DNA from 3 places in the Mesorhizobium australafricanum genome. Region 3 is predicted to be linked to each of the others. Evidence: predicted binding sites of a transcription regulator. Region 3 holds the regulator's gene; each other region holds the start of a gene.
What was found. The regulator PhoB, encoded in region 3, activates phosphate uptake and scavenging genes when phosphate is short. The targets are predictions, from matches to a motif close to TGTCATNNANCTGTCAT.

Region 1: a site for PhoB is predicted at 4,831-4,847, ahead of RFM98_RS29325 (YdcH family protein). Genes of this name have one in related genera too.
Region 2: a site for PhoB is predicted at 3,780-3,796, ahead of RFM98_RS03215 (PhoX family protein). Genes of this name have one in related genera too.

Annotation. Positions count from the first base shown of each region.
Region 1 is NZ_JAVIIT010000025.1:46,837-53,205, reverse strand. Features, by position in the region: gene RFM98_RS29350 (response regulator) at 1-654, shown strand, start outside; gene RFM98_RS29345 (sterol desaturase family protein) at 758-1,894, opposite strand; gene RFM98_RS29340 (hypothetical protein) at 2,087-2,182, opposite strand; gene RFM98_RS29335 (transglycosylase SLT domain-containing protein) at 2,212-3,072, opposite strand; gene ispG (flavodoxin-dependent (E)-4-hydroxy-3-methylbut-2-enyl-diphosphate synthase) at 3,077-4,327, opposite strand; gene RFM98_RS29325 (YdcH family protein) at 4,582-4,761, opposite strand; gene RFM98_RS29320 (YdcH family protein) at 5,005-5,208, shown strand; gene RFM98_RS29315 (IclR family transcriptional regulator) at 5,383-6,183, opposite strand; gene RFM98_RS29310 (transporter substrate-binding protein) at 6,305-6,369, shown strand, end outside.
Region 2 is NZ_JAVIIT010000001.1:661,251-667,619, reverse strand. Features, by position in the region: gene urtB (urea ABC transporter permease subunit UrtB) at 1-1,574, opposite strand, end outside; gene urtA (urea ABC transporter substrate-binding protein) at 1,715-3,025, opposite strand; gene RFM98_RS03220 (hypothetical protein) at 3,331-3,720, shown strand; gene RFM98_RS03215 (PhoX family protein) at 3,849-5,762, shown strand; gene RFM98_RS03210 (GMC family oxidoreductase) at 5,830-6,369, opposite strand, start outside.
Region 3 is NZ_JAVIIT010000012.1:24,051-30,419, forward strand. Features, by position in the region: gene pstC (phosphate ABC transporter permease subunit PstC) at 1-517, shown strand, start outside; gene pstA (phosphate ABC transporter permease PstA) at 521-1,372, shown strand; gene pstB (phosphate ABC transporter ATP-binding protein PstB) at 1,369-2,172, shown strand; gene phoU (phosphate signaling complex protein PhoU) at 2,192-2,899, shown strand; gene phoB (phosphate regulon transcriptional regulator PhoB) at 2,915-3,604, shown strand; gene RFM98_RS21740 (ROK family protein) at 3,830-5,065, opposite strand; gene xylF (D-xylose ABC transporter substrate-binding protein) at 5,336-6,369, shown strand, end outside.

The sequences.
Region 1 (6,369 bases), on a different contig from region 3:
CTCACCTCGGTCGACCAGGTCGATTTCGGCAGGATGGTGATCGATTTCGGCATTGTCGCGCATCTCACCAAGCCGGCGCGTTCGGCGGTGCTGCTGGGCACGGTGATTTCGGCCATCCAGAAGGCGCGCACGCAAGGCGCCAGGGCGCATTTCGTGCGCGAGCCGGTCGTGGCCCAGGCGGCCCCGCCGGCCTTCACCGTCATCCGGGGCCCGGCTGTTCCGGTCCTGGCCGCGCCGGAATCGACCGCCGCGCCGAGCGGCCCGATCGACATCCTGATCGCCGAGGACAATGACGTGAACCAGCTGGTCTTCGGCCAGATCCTCAACGGTTTCGGTCTGAGCTACCGCATCGCCGGTAACGGCCGCACCGCGGTCGAGATGTACCGTTCGCTGCGCCCCCGCCTGGTGCTGATGGACGTCTCCATGCCGGAGATGAACGGCTATGAGGCGACCCGCGCCATCCGTGCGATCGAAGAGCACAACGGCGATCGCACGCCGATCATCGGCGTCACCGCCCATGCGCTCAAGGGCGACCGCGAAAAATGCATCGAGGCCGGCATGGACGACTACCTGCCGAAGCCGGTCTCGCCTGACCGCCTCGGCGCCAAGATCGGCACCTGGCTCAGCGAGACCGTGGCGGCAAAGACGGCCTGAGCGTTTTGCCGAACGAGGACGGCTCGCGATAAAGATCGACTGCCGAGTTCCCGCCAACCCCCCCTCTGGCCCGCCGACTCTGAAACCAACTTCTTTTCGAACTTCAGCCCCGCCTGAACGGATAGAGGAATTGCCGCCAATATCCTTTCGGCACCGGATGGCCGTGAATGCCGTAGCCTTTCGGCCACCGTCCCTCGGGCAGATGATAGGTGCCAAACAGCCGGTCGAGCAGCGGGAAATGGATGGCGAAGTTGACGTCGATCGCCTCCTTCTCGAGGCCATGATGCCAGTGATGGAAGCGCGGCGACACCAGTACCTTTTCAACCGGGCCGAAGCTCGTTCCGATGTTGGAATGAATGAAGGACGAATAGACATAGACGATCAGGATATAGGCCTGGATCGCCGATCCATCGAAGCCGAGCACGAACATCGGCGTGGCGGTCAGGCTGCGCAGCACGATGATTTCCAGGAAATGCATCCGCGCGCCGGCAATCCAGTCCATCGACTTGGCCGAATGATGCACGGCATGAAAATTCCACAGGAACGGGATGCGATGGAAAGCCCGGTGCACCCAATATTGGGCAAGATCGGTCAGGAACATCACCGCCAGCAACTGCACGCTCCAGGGCAGGTCGTGGACCCAGGCGCGCACCGACCCAAGACCGCCTTGCGCATTGACGAAATTGGACGGCGCCAGGGTCAGGTAGGTCAGTATTTGCACGAGCAGCGACGAGACCAGATAGTAGAACAGGTCCTCGCGCCATTCGTCGCGGAACACCGTTTGAGCCTTGTTGCGGGCAAAAATGCGCTCGAGCGGAACAAACAGCACGCCCATGAACAGGGCGTTCAGGATGAAGAAATCGAGACCGAAGAACACCCCCTCGATCCGCAGTTCATGACGCGCCGGCAGCATGCCGATGAGCGAGGCCAGCAGCACGGTTACCATCGCCGCCGCGCCGAGCGTCTTTTCCCTGCGCAGCATCATGCTCAGGATGGCCAGAATGTAGCCGGAGATGAGCACGAAATAGAGCACCGGCTTGAAGAACAGCATCTGGTGGATGGGAGCCAGATCCGGCATCGACGTCAGCGATGGATAGCGCAACACGATGACCATCAAGAGGCCGGTGATGCCGGCAAGCAATGCGATCGAGCCGGACAGCCAGCCGGAACCGAATGGCCGCTTGGTTCGCGGCGTTTCGAGCTCGCCGATAACCCTTTTAAGAAAATTCCCCTCAGGCACGATGCTCCCCCTTGTAAGATCGCGAATAAGAATACGCCCTGCAAATACTGAACCCGCTCTTACTATGGCAAAGCGCATTAAGATTTAACCGCCACCGCCCTGGCAAGCGGATTCTCGCCGCAACATTAGCAATTGGCTATCGGCGTTGTTGGCGGCCAGGGAAGATCGAGCCACCACAAGAAATGCCCGCCGCTACAGTCTGAATCTCTGCTGGATGAAATTGGTGCATTCGAGTGGCGTGAGCCGGCCGGTGTCGACTTCGAGATCGTAAGCGACACCTTTGTGCACGCGCTAATATTGCCAGCGCCCTCTTCACATCACCGGTTGCGCATCACGACGCAGGCGCCGCCGACGCTTTGCAGCTTGTTGCAGATGCCGTTGGCCTCGCTGCGCGAATCGGCGCCGATCCTGACCGCATAGATGCCGCGCCGGCCGATCGGCGTGCGCACCCGGCTGACCACCGGGTCACGGCTGGCGAGCAAGGCCGGGAACCGGCCCCTGACCCTCAGCCATTGGCTGATCGCCGCCGAACGGCGGAAATTCCCCGCCACCTGGACACCCCACGGCTTGACGTTGATCGAGGCCATGGCGACGGTCCGCGACATGATCACCGGCAGCCTGCGGCAGGCAACCGCGAAGCTCATCTTTGGGTCGAGCGGCTGGACGGTGCCGGCATAGGCGGTGTCCGAGAACTTGTCGACCGGCTCGCCCATGACGTCGAAGACATAGCTTTCCGTCTCCATCGGCAGGAAGCCGCCGGAGGCAAGCCAGCGCGACACCCGGTTCTCGCCGGCATTGTAGGCCGCCGCCGCGAGGCCGAGATTGCCGTAGCCGGCTTTCATCTCGGCAAGATACTTCGCCGAGGCGGGAATCGCCTGCTCGATGTCGAAGGCGTTGGCCAGGCCGCGCATCTTGGCGGTCCCGGGCATGAATTGCGCAATGCCTTCGGCGCCCACCGGGCTTACCGCGTTCGGATCGAAGCGGCTCTCCTTCCAGATCAGCCGGGCGAAGAAATCCTTCGGCAGGCCATTCTGCTGGGCCTGGATCTCGATCAGATCGCAGACGCGGGAAAGCAGCCGTTTTGCGGCCGATTGCGACTGCGGCGGATCGGCGAACGCCTGACCGGCAAGGATCAGCACGAAAAGCAAGAGCAGCGTTGCCTTCAGGAAACGCTGCATCAACTCATTCCGCGGCGGCTTTGCCGTGTCCGTACCGCTGCTCGATATAGTCGCCGACCATCTTCTCGAAATCCTGCGCGATGGATGGACCGCGCAGCGTCGCCGCCTTCTTGCCGTCGATGAAGACAGGCGCCGTCGGCGTCTCGCCGGTGCCGGGCAGCGATATGCCGATATCTGCATGCTTGGATTCGCCGGGGCCGTTGACGATGCAGCCCATCACCGCGACCTTGAGGTTCTCGACACCTGGATATTTCTCGCGCCAGACCGGCATGTTCTTCCTGAGGTCGGCCTGGATGTTCTGGGCAAGTTCCTGGAACACGGTGGACGTCGTGCGGCCGCAGCCGGGGCAAGCCGCGACGATCGGCACGAACTGCCGGAAGCCCATGGTCTGCAGGAGTTCCTGCGACACCTGCACCTCGCGCGTGCGGTCGCCATTCGGCTCCGGCGTCAGCGAGATACGGATCGTGTCGCCGATACCCTGCTGCAGGAGGATGCCCATGGCGGCGGATGAGGCGACGATGCCCTTGGTGCCCATGCCGGCCTCGGTCAGGCCGAGATGCAGCGCGTGATTGGAGCGGGTGGCAAGCTCGGTATAGACCGCGATCAGATCCTGCACGCCGCTGACCTTGGCCGACAGGATGATCTTGTCGCGGCCAAGCCCGATCTCTTCCGCCATCTCGGCCGACAGGATCGCCGACTGGACGATCGCCTCGCGCGTGACTTCCTGCGCCGTCAGTGGAAAACCCTTGTCCTGGTTTTCGTCCATCAGCCGGGTCAGCAGCTCCTGGTCGAGCGAGCCCCAGTTGACGCCGATGCGCACAGGCTTGTCATGCTTGATCGCCATTTCGACGATCGCGGCGAACTGGCGGTCCTTCTTTTCCTTGAAGCCGACATTGCCGGGATTGATGCGGTATTTCGCCAGCACCTCGGCGCAGGCCGGGTGATCGGCAAGCAGCTTGTGGCCGATATAGTGGAAGTCGCCGACCAGCGGCACATCGACGCCGAGCCGCAACAGCCGCTCATGGATGCGCGGCACCGCCGCGGCGCTCTCGTCGCGGTCGACGGTGATGCGCACGATTTCCGAGCCGGCGCGATGCAGCGCCGCCACCTGGGCGACGGTCCGGTCGACATCGGCCGTGTCGGTATTGGTCATCGACTGCACGACGACCGGCGCGCCGCCGCCGACCATCACGCCGCCGACCGACACGCCGACCGACATGCGCCGCGGGAAAGGAGAAGAAAAATATCCGGTCATGCCGGCCGCCTTCATCTGGGAGTTCCGGGCATGAGGTGGCGGAGCAAAGATGGCTTGTCAATGGCAAGCGTCAGGCAAGGTCGGCAAATCGGCCGCGCCTGATCGCTCCCCGTGCGGGTCAGCGAAGCAAGCCGGGCCGCACGCTGCACGCCCAAACGGTCAGGTGATGTCAGTGTAAAAGACCGTGCCGGTGGCATTTCTTGCCACCGGAGAGATCACCGCGGCGGGTGCGGCGACGTTTACTCAGAGGAGCTTCAGTGTGTCGTCGGGCTTCCCTTCAGCTTTTCAATCTCGTCCTTGATTGCCAGCTTGCGTCGCTTGAGATTCACGATTTCGAGGTCGTCGACCGATGGATGGTTCATCGCATCGGTGATCTCACGCTCGATGTCACCGTGTTTCCGCTGCAGCTCATCAAGATGGGACGCAAGAGACATGATTGGTTCTCCCTTTCATGGTTTCCTCGATTGCAGCCATCGCGGGCGCATCCACCGCAGGTTGCGACTGTGACGGCACAATGACAGTTTGCCACCAACCGATCTCGATGTCGAATGCCACGTGGTAGCATTCCACGACAAAGTGAAATGTGATAAGGGCTGCGCGCCGGTCACAAACAGACAAGCCCAACCGGCCCCGCCCAGACAGCCCGATTGGGCGATGCATACGCTAAACGGTAGATAATGTCCGAACAGGAACAGGCTGAAATACGCCTCGAATTTTCCCGGCTCAAACAGGAACACGCCGATTTTGACGCCGCCATCAACGCGATGATCGCCACGGGCTGCGACCCGCTTCAGATCCAGCGCATGAAGAAGAAGAAGCTGATGCTGAAAGACCGGCTCTCGGCGCTGGAAGACCGCATCATTCCCGACATCATCGCCTAAAGCGCGTCGCGCTGAACCGGACTCAGGCGACGCGCTTTAAGTCTTTGTTTTGATGCATGTCGTTGTCCCAGAACCGCTGCACACTTCTGGGCGACATGCATTAGCGGATTGCGCAATTCCGGACGGAAAACCGGAACGCACTTTTCCTGGAATTGCTCTAACCGCCCCTCTCCGTCACGAGATCGAAAGCCGCGCCGCGCGCTCGCGCAGCACGGTAAGAAGTTCGCCGGTCCGTTCCCCGGACGTGTCGATCGGCACCACCAGGCACATCGTCGCCTCGACCTTGCCGGGAGCCGAGAAGACGGGCGCCGCAAGGCATTTGGTGTAGGCATCGACCAGGCCTGACGTGACGCAATAGCCGGTGACGCGCGCCCGCGCGATGTCGTCGATGAAGTCCTCGAGCACGAGCTTGCGGCCATCCGGCAGCACGAGGTCGTCTTCCGTGACCATCGCCTCGATCCGGCCGCGATCGAGGCCGGCAAGCAGCAGCCGGCCCGACGCAGTCCAGGGCAGCGGGATCTGCAGGCCGGTAGCCGAGCTGATGCGGAACGGCCTGGTGCCAGGGCTGGAATGGACAATCGTGTAGCGGCCGCTCTGCAGCATGCAGAGCTCCGAGGTCTCGCCGGTCTCGCGCGACAGCGTGTCGACCTCCTGGCGGCCGCGCCTGAGCAGATCGTTGCCGCGCATATAGGCCATTCCATAAAGATAGAGCTTCTTGCCGAAATAAACGCGGTTGCCGTCGCCGGCCATTTCAAGCAGCCCGGCTTCGACCAGCTCGCGCACCAGCGTGTAGGTCGTCGAGCGGGGCGCGTTGAGCCCTTTGGCCAGCTCGCCGATGCCGATCGCGCGCTGGTTGGCATGCAGGAACTCCAGCATGTTCAAGACCCTGTTGAGGCCCTTCTCGCGCGAGCCCGCCGGCCGCTCTTCACCGGCGCCCTCGGTCGGCCACACGCTCAGCATTTCACTATCTTGCATTGCTGATTCCTGATGCTAGTATCTGTCTTGTACAGGATACACACGTCTCTTGTAAGAGACAATCGCCATTGCGATGCGTATCTCTGCTGCATTGGGGAACAAACCATCAAAGGAGGTCGCCGTGAACGACACATCCGGCAGACGTGATTTTCTGAAACTGGGAATGGCGGGACTGGCCACCGCCGG
Region 2 (6,369 bases), on a different contig from region 3:
GGGCGCTTCTGGATGAACAGGATGATCAGCACCAGCACGACGATCTTGCCGAGCACCGCGCCCGCATAAGGCTCGAGGAACTTGTTGACGATACCGAGCGAGAAGGCGCCGACCAGCGTGCCCCAGAGGTTGCCGACGCCGCCGAAGACCACGACCATGAAACTGTCGATGATGTAGCCGCGGCCGAGATTGGGCGACACGTTGTCGATCTGGCTGAGCGCAACACCGGCAATCCCGGCAATGCCGGAGCCCAACGCGAAGGTCAGCGCGTCGACCCATGGCGTCTTGATGCCCATCGAGGCGGCCATGCGGCGGTTGGCGGTGACGGCGCGCATCTGCAGCCCCCAGGGCGTGCGCTTCATGACGTAGAGCAGCACCGCGAACACGAGGAGTGCGAACACCAGTATCCACAACCGGTTCCAGGTAACCGCCAACTGGCCGACGTCGAACGAGCCGGACATCCAGGACGGGTTGCCCACCTCCTGGTTGGTCGGCCCGAAGATGCTGCGCACAGCCTGCTGCAGGACCAGCGAGACGCCCCAGGTGGCCAGGAGGGTCTCCAGCGGCCGTCCATAGAGGAAGCGGATGATGCCGCGCTCGATCGCGAGCCCGACCAGCCCCGCGACGAGGAAGGCGAGCGGCAGCGCGATCACCAGCGACCAGTCGAACAGGCTCGGAAACGAGGTGCGGATCACCTGCTGGACGACGAAGGTGGTGTAGGCGCCGAGCATCACCATCTCGCCATGCGCCATGTTGATGACGCCCATGACGCCGAAGGTGATGGCAAGGCCGATCGCGGCCAGCAGCAGCACCGATCCCAGCGAAATGCCGTACCAGATGTTCTGGCCGGCATCCCACAAGGCAAGCGTGGAATTGATTTTGCCGATCGCGGCGCTTGCCGCGTCCTTGACCGCACCCTGCGCATTTGCCTCGACGGATGTCAGCAGTGACAGCGCATCCCGGTCGCCGCGGGCCGCGATGACCGAGATCGCCGCGAGCTTGTCAGCCTCCGGCTTGTCAGAAACCAGGATGGACGCAGCGCGCGCCTGTTCAAACATCGCCTTGACGGCCGGCTCGGTCTCGGCGCCGATCGCGGCGTCGAGCGGCTCGATATTCCCCGCGTCGGGCGTCTTGAACATCGTCATCGCCGCGGCAAGGCGCACGCTCGCGTCCTTGGCGCGCAAGGTCAGCGTGCCCAGCGCATCGCGGATGACACGGCGCAGGCCGTTGTTGACCTTGATCTTGGTCAGATCGGCTTTGTCCGCATCGGCAGCCTTCCCGCCGCTCAACGGATCAAGGAGCTCGATGCGATCGCCGGCATCCTTGCCGACGAAAACCTGGGTGTCGCTCTTGCGAATGTAGAGATTGCCGTCGGCGAGCGCCGCAAGCGGACGTTCGGCCATCGGATCGCCGCTCGCGGCCAACTCGCGCACGACGGCTTCGGTAGCCGAGAAATTGGCTGCAGTCGCAAACTTGGCAACCGTCGCGCGAAGGTCGGCTTCTGCGGCCTCCGACGGCAACAGGTTTGCCATCGTCAACAAAAGCATCAGACCAATTGCGCGCAGCAGCAGCATTGTCGTCTTCAAGCAAGCTTTCTTGGGTTCAGGGGTCTTGCCCGGGCGGATTTAAACCCGCCCGGGCAGCGGTCTCGAATCGTGGGGCCACTCCGCGATCCGACAGACCTGGGAGGTCACGGACCGAGGTCCGGACCGGATCAGTTGGTGCCCTTGCCGCCGCACTTGCCGGTTGCGACGTTGAAGTTGCCGCAGCTGAGCGGAGCGCGCCAATCGGAGATCAGGTCCTTGGAATCCGGCAGGTAGTCGGACCATTCATCGCCCATCACGAGGCCGGGCGTTTGCGAGACGGTCTCGAACTGGCCATCCGCCTGGATTTCGCCGATCAGCACCGGCTTGGTGATGTGGTGGTTGGGCATCATCGTCGAATAGCCGCCGGTCAGGTTCGGCACCGAAACGCCGACCATGGCATCGATGACCTTGTCCGGGTCGGTGGTGCCGGCTTTCTCGACCGCCTTCACCCACATGTTGAAGCCGATGAAATGGGCCTCCATCGGGTCGTTGGTGGTGCGCTTGTCGTTCTTGATGAACTTGTGCCAGTCGTCGATGAACTTCTTGTTCGCCGGCGTGTCGATGCTTTCGAAGTAGTTCCAGGCGGCGAGGTGGCCGACCAGAGGCGCGGTGTCGAGGCCCGCCAGTTCTTCCTCGCCGACCGAGAAGGCCATGACCGGAATGTCCTCGGCCTTGATGCCCTGGTTGCCGAGTTCCTTGTAGAACGGCACGTTGGCGTCGCCGTTGACGGTCGAGACGACCGCGGTCTTCTTGCCGGCGGAGCCGAACTTCTTGATCGCCGAGACCTCGGTCTGCCAGTCGGAGAAGCCGAACGGCGTGTAGTTGACCATGATGTCCTCGGCCGGCACCCCCTTCGCCTTCAGATATGCTTCGAGGATCTTGTTGGTGGTGCGCGGATAGACGTAGTCGGTGCCTTCGAGCACCCAGCGCTTCACCGAGCCGCCGTCAGCACTCATCAGATAGTCGACGGCCGGGATGGCCTGCTGGTTCGGCGCCGCACCCGTGTAGAACACGTTGCGCTCGCTCTCCTCGCCCTCATACTGGACGGGATAGAACAGGATGTTGTCGAGCTCGCTGAAAACCGGCAGCACCGATTTGCGCGACACCGAAGTCCAGCAGCCGAACACCGCCGCCACCTTGTCCTTCGAGATCAGCTCACGCGCCTTTTCAGCGAAAAGCGGCCAATTGGACGCCGGGTCGACGACCACCGCCTCGAGCTTCTTGCCGAGCAGGCCGCCCTTGGCGTTCTGCTCTTCGATCAGCATCAGCATGACGTCTTTCAGTGTCGTCTCCGAAATCGCCATGGTCCCCGACAGCGAATGGAGGATGCCGACCTTGATCGTGTCGTCAGCCGCCTTGGCGGGAGCCGACATCGACAGCCCGGCAGCGATCACGCCGGCCGAAAACATTTTTGTTATTGTCGAGAAATTACCCCTCATATTGCACACTCCCAAGCTGGTGTTTTGCATCGCAATATAACTGTGCAAGTGACGTGCCAAACGAGGAGGAGCGGCAGCGACTCGTTGGATAGCGCAGGATTTACAGATACTTATCCTGTAGCCGTCAAACAGTTCGGATTGCTGCAATGCGCAAAAGTTGAGAAAAGTTTACGCAACACTGCCTAGATTTTGCCCATACGGTAAAAATGCCTATGTTTTCACCAGCTTCGGACAATGCCTGATCTGCACCGGGTTGCGGGCGTACAGCGAAATGGGGCAAGGTCGCCGCGCAAACGAGAGATATCATGGCCTCACGCATTATCCTGGGTCTCCTGCTTCTCCTGTCCGCCGCCGGCGGCGCGCGAGCCGATTTCGCCGACGGCAAGCTGCCCGACGGCACCTATCACTGCGAGGTCTACCTGCTCGGCCTGTTCCTCAATCTGGGCGACATCACCATCAAGGGCAGCCTTTATAGCGGTCCGGTGACCTTCGGCGCCGCGCCGCAGGCCTACGACTACCAGATGAACCCGAACGGCGAGATCAGCTGGCTTGGTCCGCTGGGCGGCTACACCAGCGGCGGCAATTCTATTTCGATGACCCAGGCGACGTTGGATGATCCAAGCGGCCCTTCCTTCGACATCATCATGAAGCAGCAGGACGGCGCCTTCACGGCCTCGACCTGCACCAGAAGATAGCCGTCGATCGGCCCATCGCTCAGCCGCTGGGCCGCCGCCCGAAACAATAGCGCGCTCCATGTCATCGGGATGTTGTCGAAGCGCCTTAGGCAGCGCGTGTCGTCAACATCCACCGAGAGGCAGACACGATGGCCAACTCCCCGTCTTCATCCTCCCCTGTTATCCGCGACGTCATTGCCGCGCGCGTCTCACGCCGCGAACTCCTCAAGAGCGGCCTCGCTTCCGGCGCGTTGATTGCCGGCGGCAGCTTTGTCGGCTCCTTGTTTGCCGGCGAAACACATGCCGCGGCCGCTCAATCCACCCTCGGTTTTCCCGAGCTGAAGCGGGTCTACGACAAGACCCATGCCGCCGCCGAGGGTTATGAAACCACCATCGTCGCCCGTTGGGGCGATCCGCTCGCGGCCGGCCTGGCCGAATTCGACGGCAACAAGGTCGCGGCGGAAGAGCAAGAAAAGCGCTTCGGCTACAATTGCGACTACATCGCCTTCATGCCTCTGCCCAAGGATTCGGTGAACTCCGACCACGGCCTGCTCTGCGTCAACAACGAATACATCTCGCCGAACATGATGTTCCCCGGCATGACCGAGGACGACGCCGGCAAGACGATGACCAGGGAACAGGTCGATCTCGGCCTCGCCGCCATGGGCCATTCGATCGTCGAGGTGATGCTGAAGGACGGCAAGTGGCAGACCGTCGAGGACAGCCCGCTCAACCGCCGCATCACCGCCAACACCGAGATGGTTGTCTCCGGCCCAGTCGCCGGCCATGCGCTGATGCAGACCTCGGCCGACGCCAGCGGCCGCAAGATCTTAGGCACCAGCTACAATTGCAGCGGCGGCGTCACGCCCTGGGGCACGGTGCTGACCTGCGAGGAAGGCGTGTCCGACCTGTTCGGCGGCGACCCGAAGAAAGCGCCGACCGCCGATGTTCTCGACCGCTACGGCTTCGACGGCTCCGACATCTACGGCCGCGGCCGCTTCCACGACCGCTTCAACATCGACAAGGAGCCGAACGAACCGAACCGCTTCGACTGGGTCGTCGAGATCGACCCCTATGATCCGCAGTCGAAGCCGGTGAAGCGCAGCGCACTCGGCCGCATGTCGCACGAAGCCTCGACCGTTATGCGCAACAAGGACGGCCGCATCGTCGTCTATATGGGCGACGACGACTATTTCGAATACATGTACCGTTTCGTCTCGGCCAAGCCTTACGACCCGGCCAACCCCGCTTCGGCCAAGGACCTGCTGGACGACGGCGTGCTCTCGGTGGCGCGTTTCGATGCCGACGGCTCGATGAGTTGGTTGCCGCTGGTCCACGGCCAGGGCAAGCTTACCGCCGACAACGGCTTCGCCGACCAGGCCGAGGTGTTGTTGAAGACCCGCCTTGCCGCCGACGCGGTCGGCGCCACGCCGATGGACCGGCCCGAAGATATCGAGACCAACCCGGTCACCGGCCGCGTCTATGCCGTCATGACCAAGAACAAGAAGCGCGACGAATCCAAAGTCAATCCGGCCAACACGCGGCCGGAAAACCTCTGGGGCCACATCGTCGAGCTGATCCCGCCAGGCGGCCGCGGCGTTGACGCCGACCACACCGCCGACAAATATGCCTGGGACCTGTTCGTGCTCTGCGGCAATCCCAAGGATGCCAAGATCGGCGCCACCTTCCACCCGGACACGTCCGACAATGGCTGGTTCGTCTGCCCCGACAACATCACCTTCGATCCTGCCGGTCGTCTGTGGGTAGCGACCGACGGCGCCAATGATTTCGACCTGCCGGACGGCGTCTATGGCGTCGACACCGAAGGCGCGGCGCGTGGCCTGCCAAAACTGCTCTTCACCTGCCCGCACGGTGCCGAGGCGACCGGCCCCTGCTTTACGCCTGACGGCACGACGCTGTTCCTCTCGGTCCAGCATCCGTCGGAGGATGCCGAGACACTCGACAAGGCGCAGTCGCTTTGGCCCGATTTCAAGGACGGCCAGCCTCCGCGCCCATCGGTCGTCGCCATCCGCCGCAAGGACGGCCAACCGGTCGGCGCCTGAGGCGAGCGCAACCGACAAAAAAGGCGCGGAACCCTCTCGGGTCCCGCGCCAGCAGGCAGTCGGGAGGTCAAATGGTTTTCGCCGACATTTGGGCGGCGATGTAGTCGGCCTGGCGGATCGCCAGCGTCACGATGGTCAGCGTCGGGTTCTCCGCGCCGCCGCTGGTGAACTGGCTGCCGTCGGAGACGAACAGGTTCTTGATGTCGTGTGACTGGCCATGCTTGTTGACGACGCCGTCCTGCGGCTTCTCGCTCATCCGGTTGGTGCCGAGATTGTGGGTCGAGGGGTAAGGCGGCGTCGGGAAGGTCCGTGTCGCGCCGACCGCGGCGTAGAGCGCCTGGCCTCGGCTGTAGGCATGGTCGCGCATGGCCGTGTCGTTGGCATGGTCGTCGAAATGGACATCGGCGATCGGCATGCCGTGCTCGTCCTTTTCGTCCTTGTGCAGCGTGATGCGGTTCTCCTCGCGCGGCATGTCCTCGCCGACGATCCACAGACCCGCCATATGGTCATAATGGTCGAGCGCCGTGGTGAAGGAACGGCCCCAGCCGCCGGGGTTGAGGAAGGCCGCCATGAACGGCAGGCCGAGCGACAGCGTCTCCATCTCATA
Region 3 (6,369 bases):
CGTCATCTGGCTCTTCAAAGGCATCCCCGGCCTCAACAGCCTGTTTGCCGGCCCGCCCTACGGCATCGGCCTGCTGACCTCGTCGCTGATCCTCGCCATCATGGTGCTGCCGTTCATCACCTCGATCACCAAGGACGTGTTCGACACCGTGCCGGCGGTGCTGAAGGAATCGGCATACGGTATCGGCTGCACGACCTGGGAAGTGACCCGGCGCGTGACCATCCCCTATACCCGCGTCGGCATCATGGGCGGCGTCATGCTCGGCCTTGGCCGCGCGCTCGGCGAGACGATGGCCGTGACCTTCGTCATCGGCAACGCGCATCGCATCAGCGCCTCGCTGTTTGCGCCGGGCACGACAATATCGGCGACGATCGCCAATGAATTCACCGAGGCCGATGGCGCGCTTTACACGTCCTCGCTGGTGGCGCTCGGCCTGATCCTGTTCATCATAACCTTCATCATCCTCGCGCTCGCACGCTACATGCTGTTGCGCATCGATAGCCGCACGGGAGCCTGATCGATGTCGACAGCCGCATCGCTTCACCAAAGCCGCAAGCGCAAGAATGCCGTGATGATGGCGCTATGCGTCGTCGCGGCGGGCATCGGCCTCGCCTGGCTGGCGCTGATCCTCGGCGCCCTGCTCTACAAAGGGCTCTCCGGAGTATCGCTGGCCGTGTTCACGCAAATGACGCCGCCGCCCGGCGATGCCGGCGGCCTGCTCAACGCCATCTACGGCAGCATCATGATGACCATCATCGGCATCGTCGTCGGCACGCCGATCGGCGTGCTGGCCGGCACCTACATGGCCGAGTATGGTCGCTTCTCGAAGCTCACCACGGTGGTGCGCTTCATCAACGACATCCTGTTGTCGGCGCCCTCGATCATCGTCGGCCTGTTCGTCTATGAGCTGTTGGTGCGGCCGATGGGGCACTTCTCGGCGATTGCCGGCGCCGTCGCGCTGTCCATCCTGGTGATCCCCGTCGTGGTGCGCACCACCGAGGACATGCTCAACCTTGTGCCCAACGCGCTGCGCGAGGCGGGCACCGCCATCGGCGCGCCGCGCTGGGTGGTGATCCGCTCGGTCGCCTATCGCGCGGCAATGTCAGGCATCGTCACCGGCATCCTTTTGGCGATCGCCCGCATCTCCGGCGAGACGGCGCCGCTTCTCTTCACCGCGCTCAACAACCAATTCTGGTCGAGCAATCTCAATGCCCCGATGGCCAGCCTGCCGGTGACCATCTTCCAGTTCGCTCTCAGCCCCTATGAGGAATGGCAGCAACTGGCCTGGACGGGCGCACTCATAATCACCCTGACGGTTCTCGGGCTGAGCATCATCGCCCGCAGCCTAACCGGACGCAGAGAGGACAGATGAAACCGATGTTGTCCACCGACCTGAACGTAGCCGACACGACAGTCGAGAAGGCCAAGATCGAGGTCAAGAACCTCAACTTCTACTATGGCCAGTCGAAGGCGCTGAAGGACATCAACCTGTCCCTGCCCGAGCGCAGCGTGACCGCCTTTATCGGGCCGTCGGGCTGCGGGAAGTCGACGCTGCTGCGCGTGCTCAACCGCATCTACGAGCTCTATCCGAAGCAGAGCGCGGAAGGGCAGGTGCTGCTCGACGGCAAGAACATCCTCGACCGCTCGCAAGACCTCAACCTGCTGCGCACCAAGATCGGCATGGTGTTCCAGAAGCCGACGCCGTTCCCGATGTCGATCTACGAAAACATCGCCTTCGGCGTCAGGCTCTATGAGAAGATCAGCAAGGCCGAGATGGACAGCCGCGTCGAGCAGGCGCTGAAGCGCGCCGCGCTCTGGACCGAGGTCAAGGACAAGCTCAACGCCAGCGGACTGAGCCTTTCCGGCGGTCAGCAGCAGCGCCTGTGCATCGCCCGCACCGTGGCGGTGAAGCCGGAAGTCATCCTGCTCGACGAACCGGCCTCGGCGCTCGATCCGCTGTCGACGGCCAAGATCGAAGAGCTGATCGACGAGTTGCAAGTCGACTACACGATCGTCATCGTCACCCACAACATGCAGCAGGCGGCGCGCGTGTCGCGGCAGACGGCGTTCATGTATCTTGGCGAGCTGGTGGAGTTCGACCGGACCGAGAAGATCTTCACCTCGCCGCGCGAGAAGCGCACGCAGGACTACATCACCGGCCGCTTCGGCTGAGTTCATCGAGGACATCATTATGGCCGAACATACCGTCGCCTCCTTCGACGAGGATTTGAGGCAGATCAGCCGGCTTATCAATGACATGGGCGATCTCGCAGGCTCCATGGTCGGCGCCTCGACCAGGGCACTGCTCGAGACCGACAATGCGCTGGCGCAGCGCGTCGTCTCCGACGACGCCATCATGGACGCGCGTCAGCGCGAGCTTGACGACCGCGCCATCACGCTCATCGCCAAGCGGCAGCCGATGGCGGACGATCTTCGCCACGTGGTCGGCTCGATCCGCATGGCGGGCGACCTCGAACGCATCGGCGACCTTGCCAAGAACATCGCCAAGCGCGTAGGTTCGGTCGGCGTCAGCGCGGCGCCGCGCGACCTCACGCATTCGATCGATTCCATGGCGCAGCTGGTGCTGATCCAGGTCCAGGCCGTGATCCAGGAATATACGGTGGGCGACGCCACGGCGCTGGCCAAGCTTCGCAACGACGACGAGCGCATCGACGTCAAATACACCTCCGTCTTCCGCGAGCTCCTGACCTATATGATGGAAGATCCGCGCAACATCACCGCTTGCACGCATCTTCTGTTCTGCGCCAAGAATCTCGAACGCATCGGCGACCATGTGACCAACATCGCCGAGAACGCCTACTATGTGCTGACCGGCATCCAGTTGCCCGCGAATCGCCCGAAGCAGGACGAGACGGCAATGTCGGCGCCGGCGGCCTGACAAGGGTAACCTGCAATGATCGCGCCACGCATCATGGTGGTGGAGGACGAGGAGCCGCTGGGGGTGCTGCTCCGCTACAATCTCGAATCCGAGGGTTACCAGGTCGAAGTGGTGACCCGCGGCGACGAGGCCGAAATCCGCCTTCAGGAAAACGTTCCCGACCTGCTCGTGCTCGACTGGATGGTGCCGGCCGTTTCCGGCATCGAGCTTTGCCGGCGCCTCAGGATGCGGCCCGAGACCGAGCGGCTGCCGATCATCATGCTGACGGCGCGCGGCGAGGAAAGCGACCGTGTGCGCGGCCTCTCGACCGGCGCCGACGACTATCTGGTCAAGCCGTTCTCGACGCCGGAGTTCATGGCCCGCGTCAAGGCGCTGCTGCGTCGCGCCAAGCCGGAGGTGCTGTCCAGCGTGCTCAAGGTCGGCGACATCGTGCTCGACCGCGAATCGCATCGCGTCTACCGCAAGAAGAGCGAGATCAGGCTCGGCCCGACCGAGTTCCGGCTGCTCGAATTCATGATGCGTCATCCCGGCCGGGTATTCTCGCGCAGTCAACTGCTCGACAATGTCTGGGGCGAGACGATCTATATCGACGAGCGCACGGTCGACGTGCATGTCGGGCGCCTGCGCAAGGCCGTCAACAACGGCCGCATGCCCGATGTCATCCGCACCATCCGCGGGGCGGGCTATGCGATCAGGGAAGATTAGGGATATGCCGATATTCAGGTGAGGCCGGCCTGCGAATGGCGGCTTCCTGCGCTTCCGGTACTCACGTACTTAAGTACGCTCCGTTCCGGCCTTCGCCGGCCGAAGCGCTCATAAGTGTTTCCGCCCTATGAAGGCTACGGCCGGCGTAGGCCGGTTGTCGGAATCCACCATTCTCGACTCGGCCTGACCTGAATCTCAGCATATCCCGGCGCTTGAGCCTGCCGTTCATGCGACGTGCTTGCCCGCTCTCGCCTGGCCCCCGGGCGCGAAAATCTCCTGGTCGACGAAGGTCAGCGCGCGGGCGGCGCAGCCTTCGCGGATGAGCGGCAATTCGTTCGGCTCGGTGTCGAAGGAGATCGATTTCGAGTGCTGGCCGCCGGCGGTCTGGGCGATCGCTTCTCTCAGCGCCGGCTCGATCAGGTCGAAGGCGGCCGCGCTGACGCCGACCATGGCGACAGGCGCCGGATCGATCAGGGCGAACAGGCTGCCGAGACCGAAGCCAAGCGCTTCGCCGGCGCGGCGATACGCCTCCCGCTCCGGACCGTCCTCCTGCCGGGCCTTCGCGGCAAGCGCCCGCATGTCGGCGTCGCCGACGTCGACCGGCTCGGCGTCCTCGCTCATCTTCATGGCGCTGCGCCAGATCGCATAGTTGCCGGCATAGGCCTCGACGCAGCCGCGGCGGCCGCACCGGCAAAGCGCGCCGCCCGGACGATGGATCATATGGCCGAACTCGCCGCCCGAGGAATGGGTGCCGGTGAACAGCGCGCCCTTGAGCACTAGGCCCATACCAATGCCGTGCGAGAGCAGGATGGCGATGAAATCGTCACGATAGCGCTCGGGATCGCGCCATTGCAGCGCCACCGCCATCATGTTGCAGTCGTTCTCCATGGTGGCGGGGATGCCGAATTCCTTCTCGAGGATGTCGGCAAAAGGAATGTCGGTCAGCGGGGTGATCGGCGACCACAGCATGGCGCGCGCCCGGGAATCGGTGATGCCCTGAATGCCCATGGCGATGCGGGCGACGCTGCCGACGTCGAGGTCGGGATCCTGCAGCCGGCGCCGGACGATTGCCATGCATGCGCCGATCAGCTCGTCGCGCGGCATGACAAGCGTGTCCAGGCGCTGCTGTTCCTCGGCAATCACCTGGCCGGCATAGTCGATGACGGCGACCGACAGGAAGTTCAGCGACAGCACCACGGTCAGCACCGCGGCGGCTTCGGGGTTCAGCGCCAGGCCGATCTGCGGGCGGCCGCGTTTCAACGCCGTCGGCTCGTTGGCCTTGCTCTCGGTGAGAATGCCCTCCTGGATCAGATCGGCGGAAATCGCCGAAATGGTCGAGTGGCTGAGCCCGGTGGTGGCGGCAATCTCCGTCCGCGATGGCTGGCCGGCGCGGCGCACGGCCGAAATCACCATGGCGCGGTTGCGCCGGCGCAAATCGTCGTGGCGGATTCCGACCGACATTATCTCGCACCGTCCTCCCGGGTCATCGCGGCCTTGTGATGATGCCATGGCCTGTCGCTGACACCCCAGCAATAGTGGCAGAAGCCAAAGCCGATGTCATTATTTATTGCGAACGTCGAAAAAAATGCCGGGACCCATCAAAGGCCATCAGAATCGCGGTTGACAGCGTCGTTTCGCTGGATCACTATTTTTTTGAGGCTCGAAAAAAAGCCTCTGTGCCGGCCTTCGGGCCAGTCTGGGTCGCGCCGCACAGGGCGCAGGGAGGATATCATGAAGAAATTCGCAGCCGCCATTCTGGCGGGCGTTGCCATGTCGCTGACGCTGGCGTCGGTCGCCGAGGCGAAGGGCAAGGTGATCGGCGTCTCGTGGTCGAATTTCCAGGAAGAGCGCTGGAAGACCGACGAAGCGGCGATGAAGAAGGCAATCGAGGCCGCGGGCGACAAGTACATCTCCGCCGACGCGCAGTCCAATCCGGGCAAGCAGCTGACCGACGTCGAAAGCCTGATCTCGCAGGGCGCCAACTCGCTGATCATCCTGGCGCAGGATGCCTCGGCGATCGGGCCGGCGGTGCAGAAGGCGCTCGATGAAGGAATCCCGGTCGTCGGCTACGACCGCCTGATCGAGAACAAGGACGTGTTCTACCTGACCTTCGACAACAAGGAAGTCGGCCGCATGCAGGCCCGCGAGGTGTTCAAGGCCAAGCCTGAAGGCAACTACGTCTTCATCAAGGGCTCGGGCGCCGATCCGAACGCCGACTTCCTGTTCTCGGGCTCGATGGAAGTGCTGAAGGAAGCCATCGACAGCGGCAAGATCAAGAATGTCGGCGAGGCCTATACCGACGGCTGGCTGCCCGCCAACGCGCAGAAGAACATGGAGCAGTTCCTGACCGCCAACGACAACAAGGTCGATGCGGTCGTGGCGGCCAATGACGGCACCGCCGGCGGCGTCGTCGCGGCGCTGACGGCTCAAGGCCTGGCCGGCACCGTTCCGGTCTCGGGCCAGGACGGCGACCACGCGGCGCTCAACCGCATCGCGCTCGGCACGCAGACCGTGTCGGTGTGGAAGGACGCGCGCGAGCTCGGCAAGAACGCCGCGGAGATCGCCTCGCAGCTCGCCGACGGCAAGAAGATGGCCGACATCGCCGGCGCCAAGGACTTCACGACGCCCGGCGGCAACACCGTCAAGTCGCTGTTCCTGACCCCGATCGCCATCACCAAGGACAATCTCAACGTCGTCATCGACGCTGGCTGGATCAAGAAGGACGAGGTTTGCGCAGGCGTTGCCGCCGGCAGCGTCAAGGTCTG